3 regions of the Kribbella sp. NPDC059898 genome follow, and region 2 is predicted to be linked to each of the others. Evidence: riboswitches for the same ligand, from Rfam matches in the RefSeq annotation. Region 2 holds a riboswitch; each other region holds the start of a gene.
What was found. A riboswitch is a leader RNA that binds a small molecule or an ion and turns the genes downstream of it on or off. The one in region 2 is predicted to bind thiamine pyrophosphate.

Region 1 (4,638 bases), on a different contig from region 2:
TCGCGCTGCGTACGGCGGCCGACGACCGGAAGGGGATCCGCTGGCATCCGCCGGTCGACGTGGCCGCGGCGAAGGGCCGGGCCGACTCCGGTGACCTGGAGATGGACCTGATCGAGCTGTTCGCCGACGCGGCCGACCTGGCCGGCGACCTGACCGTCGGGGTCGGGCTGTTCATCGACGAGATGCAGGACATCAGCACGGACGACCTGTCCGCGCTGTGCGCCGCCTGCCACGAGATCTCCCAGCAGAGCGCCCCGCTGGTCGTCGTCGGAGCGGGGCTGCCGCACCTGCCCGCCGTACTGTCCGCCAGCAAGTCGTACTCCGAGCGCCTGTTTCGCTACATCCGCGTCGACCGCCTGGCCCGGGACGCGTGCGACCGCGCGCTGATGATCCCGGCGGAGAGCGAGGGCGTGCAGTACGACGAGGAGGCCCTGGACGAGCTGTACGCGCAGACCGACGGCTACCCGTACTTCGTGCAGGCGTTCGCGCACTCCACCTGGGACCACGCGCCGACCTCCCCGATCACGATCAAGGACGTCGCCGTCGCCGCCCCCGAGGCCTCGGCCGAACTGACCGTCGGCTTCTTCGGCTCCCGCTACGAACGCGCCACGCCCGCCGAACGCGAGTACATGCGCGCGATGGCCGAGCTCGGCATCGGCGTCGACGACGGCTCGGTCCCCACCTCCGAGGTCGCCTCCACCCTCAACCGCAAACCCCAGTCCCTCTCCCCGGCCCGCGACGGCCTGATCAAAAAAGGCCTCGTCTTCTCCGCCGAACGCGGCATCGTCGCCTTCACCGTCCCCCACTTCGGAAAGTTCCTCCGCACCCGAACGGCTTAACACAACGCGACTTTCATGCCTCCGCAGCAATCGGTAGGGTCGACTGTCATGAGCTCCCGGCGGCGCGGCCAGCACAGTCGACGGAAGTCCTATCGAGGGCAATGGCTGGTGGTGACCGCCTTGGCGGTGCTGGCGACTGTCGTGGTGGCGCATCCGGACATAACCCACCGCAGCAGCCTCGCGGCGCAGGCTGTTGCGGGGGTCAACGATGTGGCGGACGAGGAGCAGGTCGTCTCGGTGACGCCTACGCCGGTGCCTACGCCGACGCAGAAGTTCACGACGCCGTTGCGGCCGGCGCCTTCGTTGACGAAGAAGCCGAAGGTCTTCGTGTCCAGCGGCAAGCTCGCCGTCGTGCCGGGCGTCAGCAAGGCGAACGGCGTCCGCGACAAGCTCACCTACCGGGTCGAGATCGAGCAGGGTGTCACGGTGAACGGCGCCGAGGTCGCGGCGAAGATCCACAAGACGCTGACGGATCCGCGCGGCTGGCAGGCGCTGCACCCGGTGAGCTTCGAGCGTACCGACAAGCCGGACGCCGACCTGCGGATCATCCTGGCGACGCCGTCGCTGACCGACAAGCTCTGCCTCCCGCTCGACACCGGCGGCGAGGTGTCCTGCCGGGTCGAGGACCGCGTCGTACTGAACGCGAAGCGCTGGATCTACGCGATCCCGGCGTACAACGGCAACATCGAGCTGTACCGCAGCTACCTGGTGAACCACGAGGTCGGGCACGCGCTCGGCCACGGGCACTCGACGTGCACCACCCCGAAGACCCCCGCGCCGGTGATGATGCAGCAGACGAAGGGCCTGGCCGGCTGCCTGCCGAACGCCTGGCCGACGGTCAGGGCCACCTGAGACACTGGGTACGGACGGGAGGAGCAGCCGATGTCGTCACAGGACTTCCCGACGTACGGCCGGGACCACGGGCCCGACAAGCAGCAACCGCCCGCTGAGGAGCACCAGTACGCTCCGCCTACGCCGTACGGCGATGGCTCTTACGGCCCTGGTCACCAGCCGCCGCAAGAGCAGTTCCCGTACGCACAACCTCAGCCGTACGGCGGTCAGCAACCGGAGCAGCAGACCAACCCGGCGTACGTGCAGCCTCCGGTCTACCGCCCCGGCGCTCCGTACGGCCAGCCGGCGAACCCGCAGCCGCACGAGCTCCCGACGTACGGGCGGGCCGGCGCGACGGGCGATCCCCGCGTCTCCCGCGTACTCGGGCTGGCGGCCTTCATCGCCGCGATCTACGGCCTGCTCGTCCTGACGGTCCAACGCGTCGCGCTCCGCGAGATCTCCCAGGCGCCGGGCTCACCGCTCAACCACCCGCTCCGCACCGACGTACTGGACGCGATCGGCCAGCTGCTGCTCGTGGTCGTCGGTGTCGCCGGGCTGGTGATGTGGGTCCGCGACCTGCTCGCCCGCCGGAAGACCGGCATCAACCCGAAGCCGCCCGAGCTGGTCGGTCTGCTGGCCGTCGCGGTGTCCGCGATCCCGATCCTGGTCTGGCTGATCATCGTGCTGTCCACCGGCCTCGGCGGGAACGACGGCGCGGTCCACCGGCTGCCCGCGGCGTACGGCTGGGGCGGCTTCGGGCTGCTGCTCCTCGCCGTCGGGTTCTTCCTCGGGTACCGCGAACTGCGCCCCGACCTACCGAACCCGGTCGTCAAGGCGCCGCCGGCCAAGGCTCCCTGGGAGTGAGCGCACCCGTCGTCCTCGTCCCCGGTCTGGGCCTCGGCCCCGAGTCGTACGCGCGGACAGTCGAACACCTCACCACGCCGTACCACGTGGTCACACTTCCCGGGTACGGCGAACCGGCGGGCTCGCGGGAGGACCTGCACCCGCGGGCGCTCGCGGTCGCGCTGGCGGACAAGATCCGCGAGCGGGCGGTCCTGGTCGGTCACTCGGCCAGCTGCCAGATCGTCGTCGAGACCGCGGTCCGCTACCCGGAACTGATGCACGCCGTGGTGCTGATCGCCCCGGCCGGTGACGCCCGGATGTCCAGCTGGGTCGACCGGGCCGTCCGCTGGCTGGGCTCCGCCGTACCCGACTCGCCCAAGCTCATCCGTACGGTGACCCCGCAGTACGCCCGTACGACGCTGCCGTCGATCGCGAGAGCTGCCGAGGCGGCCCGCCACCACGACCTGGCGGAGGTCATCTCCCGGGTCAAGGCGCCCGTACTGGTCGTCCGTGGCAGGCATGACCTGCTCTCCACCGCGGAGTGGGTCGACCGGCTCGCTGAGCTCAGCCACGGCGAGGCCCGCACGCTGGACACCGGCGCCCACATGCCGGTCGTGACGAACGGCCCGGAGCTGGCCGCTCTCATAGAACGAGCGGCCGCTCTTCCCTCAGGTAGCTGACGAGTTAAACTCAGCGGCACAAACCTTATGCGGGAGCTCGCACCGAGAAGCGCGGGCTGAGAGGGCGACAGCTGGGTCGCCGACCGCCTGAACCTGACCGGGTAATGCCGGCGTAGGGAGTGGGGTCACTCATGACCGATACGACTGTTCGTCCTGCCGGCACGATCGAGGCGCCGCTGGTCCTGACCACCGACGCGCCGCGCACGCTCGGGTTCTTCCCGCAGTTCACCCTCTGGGCGAACCTCGGGATCTCGCTGTTCGGACCGGTCACCGGTGCACTGGTGGCGGCGTACACCGGGTCATTGGCCCAGGGGCTGCTCGCGATCGTCGTGGGCTGCGGGCTCGGCGCTCTCGTACTCGGCGGCTCGGCCGTGTTCGGCTCGCACACCGGCGCGCCCGCGATGGCCGCACTCCGGGGCATCTTCGGACGGCGCGGATCGATGGCACCGACCGTACTGAACATCGCGCAGAACATCGGCTGGGCGACGATGGAGATCATCGTGATCTCGCAGGCCGCGGTCGCGGTGACAGGTCCGAAATGGCGCTGGCTGTTCGTCCTGCTGGCCGGGTTGGTCGCCACCTCGATGGCCGTTCGCCCGCTCGGCAGCGTGAAGCTGCTGCGGAAGTTCATGGTCTGGCTGGTGCTGCTCGCCTCGGCGTACCTCTTCGTCCAGGTACTCACCAGGCCGGTGCACGCTCTGCCGCAGGACAACGTGTACGGCTTCTGGCCCGCGGTCGACCTGGCCGCAGCCGGCGTGGTGTCGTTCGCCCCGCTGGCCGCCGACTACACCCGGCACTCGCGTACGAACAAGGCGGCGTTCAGCAGCTCCGCGCTCGGCTACGGCCTGGCCGCGATCATCTACTACGCGCTCGGCGTGTTCGCGGTGGCGACCCTGCAGACGAACACGGACAACGTGATCACCGCCCTCGTCACCCTGCCGGCCGGCGCGATCGCGCTCTTCGTCCTGCTGGTGGACGAGGTCGACGAGGCCTACGCGAACGTCTACTCGACGACCATGTCCCTGCACAACCTGATCGGGCACATCGACCGCCGCTGGATCTCGGTCGCCATCGGAGCCGTTGCCACCGGCATCGCGATGTTCATCGACCTAGGCAACTACACCCAGTTCCTCTACCTGATTGGGTCGGTCTTCATTCCGTTGTTCGCGGTCGCGATCGCCGACTTCTTCCTGGTGAGCAAGATGAAGTGGGATGTCTCGAGTACGGCGAAGTTCCGCTGGCAACCCGCCGTCGCCTGGCTGATCGGCTTCATCGCCTACCAGCTGGTGAACCCGGGCACCGTAGCCGGATGGTCCCCGTTCTGGACCAAGATCCAGCAGGCCCTCTTCAACCACCACCCGGTCCCGGGCTGGCTCGGCGCGACGTACACCTCGATCCTCGTCTCGATGCTCGCCGCCGTCCTGCTCGGCCGGATCCGGCGGCCG
Region 2 (4,638 bases):
GAGACCAGCTCCACGTCGGTGCTGCTGATCTCGTCGCACCTGGGCTTCCCGCTGTCCACCACGCAGGTCTGCTCCGGCAGCATCCTCGGCGCGGGTCTCGGCAAGCGGCTCGCCGAGGTGCGCTGGACGGTCGCCGGCCGGATGGCCGTGGCCTGGCTGCTGACGCTGCCGGCCGCCGCGATCGTCGGCGCGCTGGCCGGCGAGGTGGCGGACTCCGGCAACCTCGGCGTCGTGATCATCGCCGTCCTGGCGATCGCCGCCGGTGGCGCGATCTACGCGGCCTCCCGGCGCCGCCCGGTGACCTCGGACAACGTCAACGAGTACCCGAGCTCGACCCCCGCCGCGACCACGCCCGCGGCGGCCTGAGAGGAGTACGGCGATGCACATCAACTGGAGTGCCCTCGGTGAGGTCGCGCTGGTCAGCCTGATCTTCGGCGTCGGCCTGGCGGTGCTGTTCGCGTTCGGAGTCACCGCGATGTCGCGGCGTGCGGTCGCGATCGACGAGAAGTGGCAGCCGTCGTTCGTGGACACGGGCGTTGCTGCGCTGTGTTTCGCGGCCTGCCTCGCGGCTGTGCTCTACGGGCTGTACCTGATCATCCCGCAGTTCCACTAGCTAGCGGTTCCAGCGGCGTACAGCCTTGGCGACGTCCCTAGCGCGGATGGAGCCGAGGTTGTACTCCCATGCGGCCAGCAGGCGGCTGCCGAGCACCTCTGCGTCCAGGAACGTGCGTGGGCGTACGGCGACCGCCCAGGTGGCCGCGGCCGCGTGCCCCTGCTGGTGGAGCAGGTGGTCGACGGTGGCCTCGATAAGGGTGCTCTGCTCGTCCGGCAGGCCGTCCGTGGCCCATTCCTGGACGATCTGCGGGTCGTCGGCCGTCATCCGCGCCAGGTAGGTCAGCGGGCCGCGCCAGAAGCCCTTGCTGCCGATGCTGTCCAGCGTCTCCAGCGGGAACCACCCGTTCTGGTTGCGCCGGCCGTTCACCGCGGACTCGATCTCGCGGGCGCGGTCGGCGGACAGGTCCCGGGTCGCCCAGTCCACGAAGTACGCGCCCGCGTCCGGGATGTGCTCGGCCACGTGCGGCGCAGGCGTCAGCGCACCGGGCTCGAAAAGATGGAGCTCTTCCGGTGAATCGAACACTTCCCTGCCCCCGCCTGCTCGAGTACGCGGGCCGCCGCGGCCGCCCACCGAACAGGAACCCCCCAGGTACCTGTTACCTCAACGAGTGCTTTCGTACCCTCGATCCGCCCCGAGGGTCAAGAGCTTCTCCGCCGTTCGGCCCGTCGCTCGAGCTCCTCGCGGTCCAGCCGCTCGGCCTCCTCCGGGGTCGGCGCGCCGCCGCCGTACGCGGCCGGCAGCCACCAGGCGCCCTGCGGCTGCTCCGGGTACCCGCGGATGCTCTCGTCGAGCATCCCGGCCATCGTCGAGCGCAGCCGGGTGGTGGCCTCGGCCGGGTCGTCGTCCGGCGTCACGGTGAGCGGAGCGCCGATGCTGATCGAGATCGGGCGGTGCCGCGTGAAGTCCCGCGGGTGGTCCTTGGTGAACATCCGCTGGGTGCCCCACAGGATCATCGGCAGTACCGGTACGCCGGCCTCCGCCGCCAGCCGGACCGTGCCGGACTTGAACTCCTTCAGCTCGAACGACCGGCTGATCGTCGCCTCCGGGAACACGCCGACCAGCTCGCCGGCCCGTAGGTAGTCGACGGCCGTCCGGTACGACGCCGCGCCCGCCTCCCGGTCCACCGGGATGTGGTGCATCCCCCGCATCAACGGACCGGAGTACCGGTTCCGGAACAGCACCTCTTTGGCCATGAAGCGGACGAGCCGCTTGGCGGGCACCGCGCCGTACCCGCCGAGGATGAAGTCGACGTAGCTGATGTGGTTGATCGCGATCAGTGCGCCGCCGGTGTGCGGGACGTGCTCGGTCCCGGTCCGGCGGATCTTCAGATCCAGGGCCAAGAAGGCGGTCTTGGCGAAGCCGATGACGGGTGGGTACACGAGGTCTCGCATGACCCGATTATGGTGGGCGCTGACAACTACAGACCGCGGGAGCTCGCACCGTAGTGGGCTGAGAGGGCGGCTGGACCCAGGAATCTGACCTGGCCGGCGCCGCCGACCGCAGAACCTGTCCGGGTAATTCCGGCGTAGGGAGCAGCAGCATGGTCACTGTCAGCACCGGTCCGATCTCGGGGTCGGAGAAGATCTATCGCGGCGAGCTCGGCGTACCGGCGCGGCGCGTCAACCTCACCAACGGCGAGTACTTCGACCTCTACGACACCTCGGGTCCGTACACCGACGCGTCCGCGCGGATCGACGTACAGGCCGGTCTGCCGCCGTTGCGGCGGAACTGGATCGCCGGGCGCTCCGGGCTGACCCAGCTCGGGCACGCGCGGGCCGGGACGATCACCGAGGAGATGCGGTACGTCGCCGTCCGGGAAGGGCTGGAGCCGGAGTTCGTCCGGGCGGAGGTGGCGCGCGGCCGGGCGGTGATCCCGGCGAACCGTTGCCACCCGGAGAGCGAACCGATGATCATCGGGAAGAAGTTCCTGGTGAAGGTGAACGCGAACATCGGCAACTCGGCCGTGTCCTCCTCGATCGAGGACGAGGTCGAGAAGCTGGTCTGGGCGACCCGGTGGGGCGCGGACACGGTGATGGACCTGTCCACCGGGAAGAACATCCACGAGACCCGCGAGTGGATCCTGCGGAACTCGCCGGTGCCGATCGGTACGGTCCCGCTCTACCAGGCGCTGGAGAAGGTGAAGGGCGATCCGGCGGCGCTGTCGTGGGAGGTGTACCGCGACACCGTGATCGAGCAGTGCGAGCAGGGCGTCGACTACATGACCGTGCACGCCGGCGTCCTGCTGCGGTACGTGCCGCTGACCGCGCGGCGGATCACCGGGATCGTGTCGCGGGGCGGTTCGATCATGGCGGCGTGGTGCCTCGCGCATCACCAGGAGTCCTTCCTGTACACGCATTTCGCGGAGCTGTGCGAGATCCTGCGGGAGTACGACGTGACGTTCTCGCTCGGCGACGGGCTGCGGCCCGGGTGTATCGCGGACGCGAACGACGAGGCGCAGTTCGCCGAGCTGCGGACGCTGGGGGAGCTGACCCGGATCGCCTGGGAGCACGACGTACAGGTGATGATCGAGGGGCCGGGACACGTGCCCATGCACAAGATCGCCGAGAACGTGCGGCTCGAGGAGGAGCTGTGCGGCGAGGCGCCGTTCTACACCTTGGGGCCGTTGGCAACTGATGTGGCGCCGGCCTACGACCACATCACGTCGGCGATCGGCGCGGCGCAGATCGGCTGGCTGGGTACGGCGATGCTCTGCTACGTCACGCCCAAGGAACACCTCGGCCTGCCGGACCGCGACGACGTGAAGACCGGTGTGATCACGTACAAGATCGCTGCCCACGCGGCCGATCTGGCGAAGGAGCATCCCGGCGCGCAGGCCTGGGACGACACGTTGTCCAAGGCAAGGTTCGAGTTCCGCTGGGAGGACCAGTTCAACCTCTCCCTGGATCCCGACACCGCGCGCTCCTTCCACGACGAGACCCTGCCCGCCGAGCCCGCGAAGACCGCACACTTCTGCTCGATGTGCGGCCCGAAGTTCTGCTCGATGCGCATCACCGCCGACATCCGCAAGTACGCCGAAGAACGCGGCCTGACCTCGACCGAAGCCATCGAAGCCGGCTTCGCCGAAATGTCCGACACGTTCCGCTCCACCGACCAGAAGCTCTACCTGCCGATCGCGGACTGACCGCGGCCCCGGTCCGGCCCGGCCCCTCGGGCCGGACACGGGGAGTGATCGGGGTGAATCGGTTCAGGTTCTGGCCTTCACTCTGAGTGAATAAGGTTGTAGCCTTAACCCATCGGAAGGAGGTCGGGTGATGGTGTTCGTACTCACGGTAGATCAGCGGGGCAGCCGAAGCACGAGTGATCTCGTACCCGAGCTGCTGACCGCCCTGAACCACCGGCCGCGGCGGACCGGGTTGTTACGCAAGTTCGAGCGGACCGCCGGGGACGAGGTGCAGGGCGTGCTGGACGAGGCGCGGGCCACCGTCGACGTGATCGTGGAGCTGCTGCGGTCGGACAGTTGGTACGTCGGCCTCGGCATCGGCGAGGTCAGCGAGCCACTGCCACGCAGTACCAGGGCCGGCAGCGGCGACGCGTTCGTATTCGCCCGGGAGGCGGTGACGCGGGCCAAGTCGAGCCCGCACCACGTGAACGTGGTCGGAGCGGACCCGCACGGCGCGGAGCAGGTGGAAACGGTGCTGTGGTTGATGGCGTCCGTACTGCGTCGCCGTAGCGAGCGCGGGTGGGCCGTGGCCGACCTGCTGGCCGAAGGACTCACCAGGCGGGAGATCGGCGTGAAACTCGGCATCAGCCAGTCGGCAGTCACCCAACGGGCCCAAGCGGCCGGGTACGCCGAGGAACAGCGCGGCCGGGTGCTCGCCGCGGACCTCCTCCATCACGGGGTCGCTGCGTGACGGCCCTGGTCCTCTCGCTGACCGCGGTCGCGTTCGTTCTCGCCGTACTGGCGTGGGTCCCCAAGTCTGGGTCCAACCTCGAGATCGCCATCAGCGGCGTCATGCTCGCCTGCCTGGCGGCTGTCGGCGTACTGCTGCTCGTCAGCGACG
Region 3 (4,638 bases), on a different contig from region 2:
ACCAGGACGTGATGCCGCTGCTCGCACAGTCCGGGGCGCGGACCGCGCGCGACGAGGCGAAATGGGCGGACATCGAGACCACCGTCGGCAGCTACACGTTCCCGGCGAAGTTCACGTCGTACCAGCAGGCCTTCCAGTCCAACGGGATCGACCCGCTGCTGATCGCGGACTACGGCAACGCCAAGTACGACGACGTCGCGGGCGACCCCTTCGACGCGCCGTTCACCGACGCAGGCAGGGCCGGGTTCGCGAACTACGCGGACGCGCTCGCGAGCCAGTACCCGCAGGTGAAGAACCTGGCGATCTGGAACGAGTGGGACGTGAACGCCGCCGGGCCGTCCAACTTCACCCCGGACAGTTACCTGGCGTTGCTCAAGGCAACGTATCCGAAGCTGAAGGCGAACCACCCGGGGCTGACGATCGTCGGCGGTGGGGACACCGACGTCACGCAGCAGGCGTGGATCCAGCAGTTCTGTCAGCTCGGTGGGCTGAAGTACCTCGACGTGGTGTCGGTACACCCGTACAACTACCTGAACGCGCCCGAGAGCCTCGGCACCTTCCTCGACCAGGTGCGGGCGACGATCCGGCAGTACAACGGCGGTGTCGACAAACCGATCTGGATCACCGAGGCCGGCTGGTACACCGGTGCCGGCAGCGCCGCGCCGGTCAGCGAGCCCACGCAGGCGATGTACGTCGCCCGCGAGATGCTCAACGTCCCCGGGCACGACGTCGACCGGTTCTACCTGTACGACTTCAAGAACGACGGCATCAACCCCGCCGACCAGGAGAACAACTTCGGGCTGGTGCACAACGAGGCGGACGCGCTCGGCGCCTACACGCCGAAACCGTCGTACGTCGCCTACGCGACAGCCGCTCGTCAGCTCCGCGGCGCGACGTTCCTCGGCAAGGAGTACCCGGGCAACGGGCTGATCGACCAGGTGTACGCGGCCAATGACGGCACGCCGTTCCGCGCGATCTGGGCCGCCTCCGGCGCGAACACGACCGTCACGGTCAACGCGACCGGCCCGGTGCAGGTCACCAGCCTGTACGGCCTCCCGTACACCCTGACCCCGAACGCGAACGGTCAGGTCACGGTCACCGTCGGCACCTGGCCGACGTACATCTCCGGCTCGGCCGTAACCTCCGTGACGGCACCGTAGCGTCCACGCCACCCTCCCGATCCTGAAACGGTCGGGAGGGTGAGCTACAGTCGAGATGTCCGCGGGAGCTTGCAGGGAGTGGGCTGAGAGGGTGGCTGCCGTCACCGACCGCTGAACCTGAATCGGGTAATTCCGGCGTAGGGAGGAGCGGGATGGAATCCGTCTGGGTGAACGGTACGGCGGTCGACGGGCCGGCCGGGAAGTCGGTGGCCGAACTGGTCGCGGAGTTCTCCGACCGGAGCACCGGGATCGCGGTCGCGGTGAATCAGAACGTGCTGACCAGGGCCGAGTGGGCGCAGACCACGGTCCGCCCGGGCGACCGGGTCGAGATCGTCAGCGCGACGCAGGGAGGCTGAGATGGACGATCCCCTCGAGCTCGGCGGGCGGACGTACGCCTCCCGGCTGATCATGGGTACCGGCGGTGCCGCCAACCTGGAGGTGCTGGAGGAGGCATTGGTTGCCTCCGGCACCCAACTCACCACGGTCGCGATGCGCCGGCTCGGCACCGGCCACGAAGGCTCGGTGCTCGACGTACTGAAGAAGCACGGCATCGACGTCCTGCCGAACACGGCCGGCTGCCACACCGCCGCCGAGGCCGTCCTGACCGCGAAGCTCGCCCGCGAGGCGCTGGAGACCGACCTGATCAAGGTCGAGGTGGTCGCCGACGACCACCTGCTGCTGCCGGACCCGATCGAGCTGCTGGATGCCGTGGAGGCCTTGGTGGCGGACGGTTTCACGGTCCTCCCCTACACCAACGACGACCCGATCCTGGCCCGCCGCCTGGAGCAGGCGGGGTGCGCGGCGGTCATGCCGTTGGCCGCACCCATCGGTTCGGCGCTCGGCATCCGGAACCCGCACAACCTCGCGCTGATCGCCGAGGCCGCGAACGTCCCGGTGGTGGTCGACGCCGGCATCGGTACGGCGAGTGACGCCGCGCTCGCGATGGAGCTCGGCTGCGACGCGGTGATGCTGGCGACCCCGGTGACCCGCGCCGAGAAGCCCGCGCTGATGGCCGCCGCGATGCGCGACGCCGTCTCCGCCGGCCGGAACGCCCGCCTCGCCGGACGCGTCCCGCGCCGCTGGCAGTCCGCGCTCGCGTCGTCGCCTACAACTGGTCTGCCAGCCTTTTAGCGTCCGCCGCCTCCAGCGACCGATCCAGGAGTACTGCGGTCAACGACAACGTCAGCTCCTGGTTCGGTTGCAGCACCAACGGCTCGTCCCACGCCAGCGCTGGGCACACGCCGACGTACTCCGAGACCCGCAGGAACCACGGCCGTACGTGCTCGGGCTGGACCAGCAGCAGGCTCACATCGCCCTGCACGAAGGCGATCCACGGACTCGTCGACCCGAACGCCGCCTCCGCCCCTTCACCGTCGGCGCTCAGAACGACGGTTTCCGACAACGGCAGCCGCCAGAAGATCCCGCCGTACGCCGCGCCGTCGCGGCCGGTCGTCGCCGGACTGTCGATCCGGACCGAGCCGTACCGGGCGGTCAGCACGCTCCGCCAGTCGAGGCGCCAGCCGCCGAACGCCAGGTCGCCCGTGAGGCTCCGGCGTTCCACCAACTGCGGGCGGCCCTGTTCGTCGTACCAGGTGATGTCGTCGATGAGTTCGCGATCGTTGACGGTGACGCCGCGGCTGCGTTGCTGGCCGTGGTTCGTCAGCAGGGTCGGTCCTTGGCCGCGGACGTAGGTACGCGCGCCCCAGTGCGACGTACCGTTCACCTGCGCGACCGCGAGCGAGACGCCGTAGTGGTGCCGGTGGTCGACCGGGCTGACCTGCGTCAACGGGTGCCCGCCGAGCGTCCGGACCGGATGCAGGTACGGGCGTGGCGCGTGCACCTGCGGCATCCGCCGGCCGAACTCGTACCGCGCGAGCAGCCCCGCGGAACTCCCCAGCTCGAAGATGTCGCCCTGCTGCTGCCATCCGATCCGGTCGTCCGACGCCGCCGGCCGCGGGTCCTGCGGCACCGGACCGGTGCTCGCCCGCACCGCCAGCCGCAACTCCGGTACGCCGTCCGCCGCGTCCGCGGGTCCCCCGATCGACGCGAGCAACCGCCGCCACGCCAGCTCCCCCAGGTCCTTCTGCGGGACCCGCACGGTCGTCAGCGACGGTACGGCGAACCGCGCCAGCCCGATGTCGTCCATCCCGGTCACGGACAGATCCGCCGGTACGGCGACCCCGACCTCGTTGAGCCGCGCCAGCAGCCCGAACGCGACCAGATCGTTGAACGCGACCACCGCCGTCGCCTGCGACTCGAGGACCCGTTCCATCGCGGCGTACCCGTCCTCGATCGACCAGCCGCACTCCAGCCGGACCAGGTCCAGCCCCGGGATCTCCCGCGCGGCGACCTCGAGTGCCCGCAGGCGCAGCATGTTCGAGGCGGACGCGGGCGGGCCGGACAGGAACGCGAGCCGGCGGTGTCCGAGGCCGACCAGGTAGTCGACCACGATCCGGACGGCGCGGCCGTAGTCGACCACCACCGACGAGACCTCCGCCGGGCCTTGACGGTTGACGAGGATGACCGGTTGCACCTGCGGCAGCAGCTCGACCAGGCGCTGCTGGTCCATCCGCGGCGAGACCATGATCAGCGCGTCGCAGCGCCGCCGGGCCTCGATCGCGATCGCCGCCTCGGCCTCCGGGTCCTCGTCGGTCTCGGCGACCAGCACCTTGTACCCGGCCGCGGCCGACGCGTTCGTGATGCCCCGGAGGATCTGCTGGAACAGCGGGTTGCCGAGGTCCGGGACGACCAGCGCGACCATGTTCGTCCGGCCCAGCGACAGGCTCCGGGCCAGGTCGCTCGGGCGGTAGTTCAGCTGCTCCGCGGCGGCCCGTACCCGGGCGACGATCTCGGGTGCGACACTGAGCCGGCCGTTCATCACCCGCGACACGGTCGCCCGCGACACCTCGGCCACGCGTGCGACGTCGGTGATCGTGATGGTGTCCTTCGGTGTCCGGCCCACCTCCGTATCCTCTCCCGATGGAAACCGGTTTCTCAACCCCCGGTGTGATCGGATGGGGACCTACACCGAACGGAGGAACAGGTGACTGAACTGGAGTATCCGCAGGTCCAGGGCGTTGCCCCCGGCAACGGCTACAGCCACGTGGTGGCCGGAACCGGCCAGTGGGTGGCGGTCTCCGGGCAAGTGGCACTGGACCCGGACGGCGCGTTCGTCGGGGTCGGCGACCCCGGCGCGCAGGCCGAGCAGGTGTTCGCGAACCTCGAGCGCTGCCTGGCGACGGTCGGTGCGACGTTCGGCAACGTGGTCAAAATGACGTTCTTCGTCACCGACATGGCGTACATGCCGGCGATCCGGGCGGTCCGCGACAGGTACATCCCCGGCCCGAAGCCCGCGGCCTCGGCGGTGCAGGTGGCGGCCTTGTTCAGCCCGGACGTACTGCTCGAGATCGAGGCCTTCGCGATCGTCTAACGCAGTACGTCGACGGCGAGGCGGGCGGCTTCGCCGATGGCGGTGTCG

Region 1: linked by a shared signal. The riboswitch ahead of ACFV9C_RS02710 (purine-cytosine permease family protein) and the one ahead of thiC (phosphomethylpyrimidine synthase ThiC) in region 2 are both predicted to bind thiamine pyrophosphate.
Region 3: linked by a shared signal. The riboswitch ahead of thiS (sulfur carrier protein ThiS) and the one ahead of thiC (phosphomethylpyrimidine synthase ThiC) in region 2 are both predicted to bind thiamine pyrophosphate.

The regions. Positions count from the first base shown of each region.
Region 1 is NZ_JBHWKR010000001.1:543,297-547,934, forward strand. It holds gene ACFV9C_RS02690 (ATP-binding protein) at 1-839, shown strand, start outside; gene ACFV9C_RS02695 (DUF3152 domain-containing protein) at 888-1,691, shown strand; gene ACFV9C_RS02700 (hypothetical protein) at 1,722-2,534, shown strand; gene ACFV9C_RS02705 (alpha/beta fold hydrolase) at 2,531-3,193, shown strand; TPP riboswitch at 3,213-3,329, shown strand; gene ACFV9C_RS02710 (purine-cytosine permease family protein) at 3,325-4,638, shown strand, end outside.
Region 2 is NZ_JBHWKR010000017.1:142,549-147,186, reverse strand. It holds gene ACFV9C_RS37865 (anion permease) at 1-366, shown strand, start outside; gene ACFV9C_RS37860 (hypothetical protein) at 380-613, shown strand; gene ACFV9C_RS37855 (hypothetical protein) at 614-1,138, opposite strand; gene ACFV9C_RS37850 (lysophospholipid acyltransferase family protein) at 1,255-2,007, opposite strand; TPP riboswitch at 2,035-2,165, shown strand; gene thiC (phosphomethylpyrimidine synthase ThiC) at 2,157-3,758, shown strand; gene ACFV9C_RS37840 (transposase) at 3,889-4,488, shown strand; gene ACFV9C_RS37835 (hypothetical protein) at 4,485-4,638, shown strand, end outside.
Region 3 is NZ_JBHWKR010000029.1:6,853-11,490, reverse strand. It holds gene ACFV9C_RS43625 (glycosyl hydrolase) at 1-1,160, shown strand, start outside; TPP riboswitch at 1,212-1,321, shown strand; gene thiS (sulfur carrier protein ThiS) at 1,313-1,516, shown strand; gene ACFV9C_RS43615 (thiazole synthase) at 1,518-2,291, shown strand; gene ACFV9C_RS43610 (DUF6807 family protein) at 2,266-4,122, opposite strand; gene ACFV9C_RS43605 (RidA family protein) at 4,204-4,590, shown strand; gene ACFV9C_RS43600 (serine hydrolase) at 4,587-4,638, opposite strand, start outside.